2 regions of the Sphingomonas sp. P2_B6 genome follow, and region 1 is predicted to be linked to the other one. Evidence: riboswitches for the same ligand, from Rfam matches in the RefSeq annotation. Region 1 holds a riboswitch; the other holds the start of a gene.
The links. A riboswitch is a leader RNA that binds a small molecule or an ion and turns the genes downstream of it on or off. The one in region 1 is predicted to bind cobalamin.
Positions count from the first base shown of each region.

Region 2: another riboswitch for cobalamin. It lies ahead of metE (5-methyltetrahydropteroyltriglutamate--homocysteine S-methyltransferase); the one in region 1 lies ahead of AC1DX5_RS14355 (CbtB domain-containing protein).

Region 1 covers NZ_JBFUDK010000009.1:100,244-103,641, reverse strand. The annotation lists gene cobW (cobalamin biosynthesis protein CobW) at 1-79, opposite strand, end outside; cobalamin riboswitch at 362-600, opposite strand; gene AC1DX5_RS14360 (histidine phosphatase family protein) at 671-1,228, opposite strand; cobalamin riboswitch at 1,261-1,421, shown strand; gene AC1DX5_RS14355 (CbtB domain-containing protein) at 1,441-1,668, shown strand; gene AC1DX5_RS14350 (CbtA family protein) at 1,678-2,403, shown strand; cobalamin riboswitch at 2,480-2,712, shown strand; gene AC1DX5_RS14345 (TonB-dependent receptor plug domain-containing protein) at 2,889-3,398, shown strand, end outside.
Region 2 covers NZ_JBFUDK010000027.1:11,999-15,396, reverse strand. The annotation lists gene AC1DX5_RS23495 (MFS transporter) at 1-842, shown strand, start outside; gene AC1DX5_RS23490 (DUF1993 domain-containing protein) at 892-1,413, opposite strand; cobalamin riboswitch at 1,542-1,757, shown strand; gene metE (5-methyltetrahydropteroyltriglutamate--homocysteine S-methyltransferase) at 1,870-3,398, shown strand, end outside.

The DNA.
Region 1 (3,398 bases):
TCTCCAGCAGATGGCGGATCAGCGTGGTCTTGCCGGCCCCCAGAAATCCGGTGATGACGGTAGTGGGCACTTTGCTCACGCTGCTTCTCCTTCTTCGACGTCGACAGGTGCGCGATCATGGATCGCACGCCAATGGGAAACTCTTGCGTCGCCCGCAGCGGCGAGGCGCCGCAGCGCGATCCGCGAAGGCGTCATGACCAACATCGGTGGCGGGGGCGTGCCGTTCGCCTGGGCGAGCGGTCGATGCACGACGACGGGCCGACGCCAAAAGCACCCGGCACCATGCACCGATGCGGCCCCAGCCGCATGGTTCGTCGCTCAGACGGAGTTCCGTGCCTTGGCCATTCCCTGGACCAGGGCAAGAGCGACCGGTGCGCTGGCAGGTCTCCTGGCTCGCGGGTCATAGCTTGATGCACGGCCTTCCCAAGCCTTCGCGCTCGCGCGTGATCGGCCCAGTGGCTTGCCTCTCGAAGAGAGGCGGTGTGCATCGCGCTCGCCGCTTACAGTTGCAGGGACAGCCGCGGAGTTGGACGGCCGAAGCCGCCCGCACCGCATTCCCGATTAAGCCCCTTTCGGGGCACCGGCGCGATCACGAGGCGCGGGGGCAACCCCGTTCCTCAAGCGCGCCAATAGGCGGTTGCCAACCCATCGGCAAGATATGGAGATTTCTTTATCCGCTCCCGGTGACCGGCCCGAGCGACTGCAACCGCCAGACGCGATTGAACGACAAGACCGTCACCGAGAGGGGCGCGACATCGATCCGCCACGTCGCGCCGATCGGCAGCGACAGGGCAGCGGCGATCGCCGCGCGCACCACGGCCGGGTGGGTGATCGCCAGCACGGGCACATCCCGTCCGGCCTGGCTGGTGAGCCACTCGGCGACACGCAGGCCGACCACCGCCATCGTCTCGCCGCCGGGCGCGCCCGCCCCGGGGTCGGCGATCCATGCGGCAGCAGCCTCGGGATCGGCGGCATTGATCTCGGCAACGCTTTTACCGCTCCAGTCGCCATGATCGATATCGCCGAGCGCCGGATCGATATCGGCGGTCAGACCAAGCGCTTCCGCCGTCTGGCGCGCCGCCGACGCCGGGCTGGTGGCGACATGCCGTGGGGAGGGCCCCGCGATGCGCAGGCCGGTCGCTGCGCGCAGCCCCTCGGTGTCGAGCGGCTCGGCGGGATCGGCGAACCCGCCGACGCGGCTCATGGCGGTGGCGGCATGGCAGAGCAGGGTCAGTCGCGTGGCCAGGCGGGCCTCCCGATATCGTTGACGTTGCGCTCGGTTCCGTCCTAGGGCGATGCCGAAGGACCGAGGAAGAAGCCGGTGGAATTCCGGCACGGTCGCGCCACTGTTATCGGCAGCACCTCCCTGCTGTCGAGAGTCAGACCTTCCTCGCGACATTATCCCCGCGGGACGCGTACATCCCGGTCAAGGAGCTGAACATGCCGGCCACGACTCTCTTCGCCGACGACGTCTTCATCCCCGTCCGGGGCGAGACGGCCATTCCGATCGGCGAGATCCTGCCCTGGGCCGTCTTCGGCACGCTGCTTGCCCTGATCTTCCTTTATTTCGTCAGCACCGAGCAGGGCGCGGTGTCGCTGTTCAGTGGCAAATATGTGCACGAACTCGTCCATGACGGGCGCCATCTGCTCGGCTTTCCCTGCCACTAAGCGCCGAACATGGCGCGTACCCTGTTGATCCGCGGCATGCTGGTGGGCCTGGTCGCTGCCTTGCTGGCGTTCCTGTTCGCCCGTGTCGCCGCGGAGCCACAGGTCGATCTGGCGATCGCATTCGAGGCCGCGCGCGACCATGCGATGGGCGCGATGGACGAGCCCGAGCTGGTCAGCCGCGCGACTCAAAAGGGGTTCGGCCTGATCATCGCCGTGCTGCTCTACGGCGCGGCGATCGGCGGGATCTTCTCGCTGGTGTTCGCCGGACTCTATGGGCGCTGGTCGCGGCTCGGGCCGCGCTCGCTCGCCTTGCTGCTCGCCCTGGCGGGTTTCGTCGCGATCGCCCTGGTGCCGGCCTTGAAATATCCGCCGAACCCGCCCGCGGTCGGCCTGCACGAGACCGTGGCGTTTCGGACGATCACCTATTTCGCGATGATCGCCTTGTCGGTGGTCGCACTGATCGTCGCCGCGAAGCTCGGGCGCGGCCTGACTCGGCGTCTCGGCGCCTTCAATGCGATGCTCTGCGCCGCCGGCTGCTATGTCGGGCTGGTGACCGCGGTGCAGCTCGCCTTGCCCGCGATCAACGAAGTGCCGACGGATTTCCCGGCAGTCGTGTTGTGGAACTTCCGCATCGCGTCGATTGCCATGCAGGCGGTGCTGTGGACGGCGATCGGCATCGGCTTCGGCGCTGCTGCCGAGCATGCGCTGCGTCATGGGGCGAGCCGCCGCGGCTAGCGGCTCGGGCGTTGCGTCGGGGCGATCGTTTCGCACCTGCTAAAACATCTTGCCTCGGTCGGACATGGGCCATATCGCATCCCTTGATCGCGTCGGTACCCCGAAAGGGGTTTAAAATTGGAACGCGGTGAGGGTGGTTCGCCACCTGAATCCGAGGCTGTCCCTGCAACTGTAAGCGGCGAGCGCGATGCATGGCTCCTTTCGAGGGAGCAGCCACTGGGCCGGACGATATGTGCCGCGAGGCTTGGGAAGGCATGCATCAAGCTGTGACCCGTGAGCCAGGAGACCTGCCGGCGTCTGGTCGCTCTTGCCTGGTCCAGGGGATGGCCGAGGCACGGTGAACTCCGTCTGAGCGACGAACGAGCGGCTGGGGCCGCATCGGAGACGTGCGGTGGCCGCCCTTGGCGTCCGGCCGCCGCGCGTACCGACCGTTCGTGTGACGGCACGCCCCCGCCCAACGTCGGACGACGCCTGGGGGGTTGCCAATGAAGAAGATCACCATCGTATCGCAGCTGGCCCTCGCGGCCGTTCTCGCAACATGCGCCGGCACCGCCGCCAGCGCGCGGACCGCGGAGGACCGAGCCGGGAGCCACGCGGTCGACGGTCCCGACCGGCCTGACGGAGACATCGTCGTCACCGGTACGAGCCTCGAAGAGACCCTGCCGCAGGAGCTTGCCCGCTACGGCAGCGACATCGAAACCGTCACCGGGAAGCAGGTTCGCGACCGCGGCGTCGTCGACATCGCCAGCGCGCTGGAGAGCGTCCCTGGCCTGTACATCAAGCCGGGTGCCGGCCCGTTCAGCTATGTCGACCTCTCGCTCCAGGGTTCGCGCACCCAGGACGTGCTGTGGACCGTCGACGGCATCCGCATCAACAACCGCCTCTATGGCGGCACCTCGCCCAACGACACGCTGCCTGCCAGCATGATCGAGCGGATCGAAGTGCTGAAGGGCGGCGAGAGCCTGTTCTACGGCACCCAGGCCGCCGCCGGCGTC
Region 2 (3,398 bases), on a different contig from region 1:
TCGGGGGCTATTTCGCGGCAAGCGGGCTCTCGGCGGTGCTGCAGCCGATCTTCGGCTGGCGCATATTGTGGCTGGCAAACCTGCCGACCGGGCTCAGCCTCATTCTGCTGGGCGCGCTCATCCCTGAATCGGCCAAGTTCCTGCTCGCGCGTGGGCGCAAGGTGGAAGCCGAAGCGGTGATGCGGCGTTTCGGGGCAACCGTGCGGCGCGGGCCGCCGCCGGCGACGACCGGGGTCAACCACGGGCCGCTGACGGGCAGGCGGATGATCGGCAAGCTCACCGCGCTGACCGTGGCCGCGCTGACCTGGGGCCTGATCAATTTCGGCCTGTTGCTGTGGCTGCCGGCCGATCTCGTCGCCAAGGGCTATTCAGTCGCGGTGTCGAGCCGGCTGCTGGCGGAAAGTTCGCTGATCGCTTTCCCGACCGTGTTCCTGGCGGCGCTGATGTACAGCCGCTGGAGCACCAAATGGTCGCTCGTCACCATGATCGGCGTGACGCTGGCCGGGTTGCTCGGCGTGCTCAGGCTGGAGCTGGCGGGAACGGGCAGCCCGGTGCTGCCTGTCGCGCTGCTGATCGTCGGGTCGAACGGCATCCTCGCCATCCTGCTGCCCTATACCGCCGAGAGCTTCCCGTTGCGCGTGCGCGGGCGGGCGACCGGATGGGTCGCCGCCTGCACCAAGGCCGGCGGGCTGTTCGCGCAAGGGCTGAGCATCGCCGCGCTGATCCCGTCCATGGGACTGGCGGCGGTCATCATCATGGCGCCGGCGGTGGTCGCGCTTGGCCTGGTCGCCTGGTTCGGGCGCGAGACGCGCGGCGGTGATCTGCGCCACCTCGACGCATAAAGCGCGAGACGCCGATAACGACGAGGTCAGGCCAGACCTTCGTCACGCCCTACCGCTTGATACGCGGCGTTCCCATGAAATCGCGTTTGCCCAGCTTCACGCCTTGCGCGCGCAGGATCGCATAGGCCGTCGTCGCGTGGAAATAGAAGTTTGGCTGCGAGAAGGAGAGCAGGAAGTTCGCGCCCGTGAAGGGCATGATGGTTTCCCCGAAGGCGAACTGCGTATCGCAGTCCGCCAGGGCATCGAACGCGTCGCGATCAAGCGCCTTCAGGCTGCTGACCGCCGTCTGCAGGGTGTCGTGCAGGCCGGCAAAGTCCGTCGGCCAGGCCGACCGGTCGGGCGAGAAGCTGCCGGCCCGGACCCCCTCGATCCCGCCGACCGAATGGGCGGCGCAGGATTTCACCTGGTAGCCGAAGGGCAGCATGTCCGGTGCGAGGCGGGTGTCGATCAGCTCCGCTTCCATCCTGCCCTGTTCGGCGCAGAACGCCGCCGCCTTGTCGACCAGCGCATCGACCGCGCCCAGGATCTGGAGGTTGGACGGTACGACGGCATCGTAAAGGGAGAAGGACATGGGTTCTGGCTCCGGCTGATTTTGCGAGCTTATGGAGGCTCGGCGTGGCCGCGTCCATGTGCCGCTCGGCACTGAATGCATCATATAAAGAATTCTTTATATGATGCTTGACGCGCTGGTCGTAACATCTATCCTGTGATGGTCGAGGTTCTTCGCCCGGTTGCCCGATCGGAGCTAAGACGGGAAGCCGGTGCGGCCCTTGGGCTTATTCCGGCGCTGCCCCCGCAACTGTGAGCGGTGAGCGGCGGTCCATTTTGCGTCACTGGTCCGGACAAGGGACCGGGAAGGCCGGATCGTCGCATTGACCCGCGAGCCAGGAGACCTGCCTCGTCAGATAACGTCCTCCGGCGGGGTGCCCGGTCAGGCCGCGTGCAACACCGCGCCCCGGCTTGTCATTAGGGCGCGTGCTCGTTGCCGTGCGTCCGGCCTCACCTTGCCCAACGCAAGGCCAAGACGATGACCATCTCAGTCGCAACCCTCGGTTTCCCCCGTATCGGCCCGCGCCGCGAGTTGAAGTTCGCGCTCGAAAGCTTCTGGTCGGGCAAGTCGGATGCCGACGCTCTGTCGCTCGCGGCACAGGGCTTGCGCGCCGCTGCCTGGGCGCGGCAAAGGGCGTTGGGCGCCGACATCATCCCCAGCGGCGACTTCTCGCTCTACGACCATGTGCTCGATACCTCCGCGATGCTCGGCGCGGTGCCGGCGCGCTATGGCTGGAACGGTGGCAGGGTCGGCCTCGACACTTATTTCGCCATGGCGCGTGGTGCGCAGAGCGCGAAGGGTCACGAAGGCTGCGCGCATGGGCTGGACAGCACCGCGCAGGAAATGACCAAATGGTTCGACACCAACTATCATTACATGGTGCCGGAACTGAGCGCAGGACAGCAATTCGCGCTGTCGTCGAGCAAGGCAGTCGACGAATTCCTCGAGGCCAAGGCACTCGGATACCATACGCGGCCGGTGCTGTTCGGCCCGGTGACCTGGCTGACGCTCGCCAAGGGCAAGGACGTCGCCCCGCTGTCGCTGCTCGAGGCGGTACTGCCGGTCTATGAGGATGTGCTGGCGCAGCTCGCGCGCGCCGGTGCCGACTGGGTGCAGATCGACGAACCCTGCCTGGTGCTCGACCTCGACGACGATCAGCGCGCGGCGCTGAAGCAAGCGTACAGGCGCCTGTCAGTGAACGGGCCGAAGGTGATGCTCGCGACCTATTTCGGCGCGCTCGGCGACAATCTGGAACTGGCGACCGACCTGCCGGTGCACGGGCTCCATATCGATCTGGTCCGTGCGCCGGAGCAGCTCGAGCCGGTGTGGCAGCGTGCCCGGCCCGACCTGCTGCTGTCGCTCGGCGTGATCGACGGGCGGAACGTCTGGCGGGCCGATCTCGATGCGTTGATCGAGCGGATTGCGCCCGTCGCGGCCGAGCGCAACCTGGTGCTCGCGCCGTCCTGCTCGCTGCTGCACGTGCCGGCCGATCTCGCGATCGAGACCGCGCTCGACCCGGAGGTGAAGCAGTGGCTGGCGTTCGCGGCGCAGAAGATCGGCGAATTGTCGGTGCTGGCCCAGGCGCTCAACCAGGGCGCGGACAAGGTCGCCGAGCCGCTGGCGCTGGCCCGGGCGGCGGTCGAGTCGCGCAAGGCCTCGCCGCTGATCCACAATCCCGCGGTCGCGGCGCGGCTGGCGGCGGTCGATCTCGACATGACCCGGCGCACCTCGCCCTTCGCGGATCGCCGCGTGGCGCAACAGGGGCGGCTCGGCCTGCCGAGCTTCCCGACCACGACGATCGGCTCCTTCCCGCAGACGCCCGAGGTGCGCAAGGCGCGCGCCGCGCACATCAAGGGCGAGATCGACGACCTGGCCTATGAACAGTTCCTGCGCATCGAGACCGCCGCGACGGTCGAGTGGCAGGAGAAGATCGGCCTCGACGTGCTGGTGCATGGCGAGTTCGAGCGCAACGACATGGTGCAGTATTTCGGCGAGCAGCTTTCCGG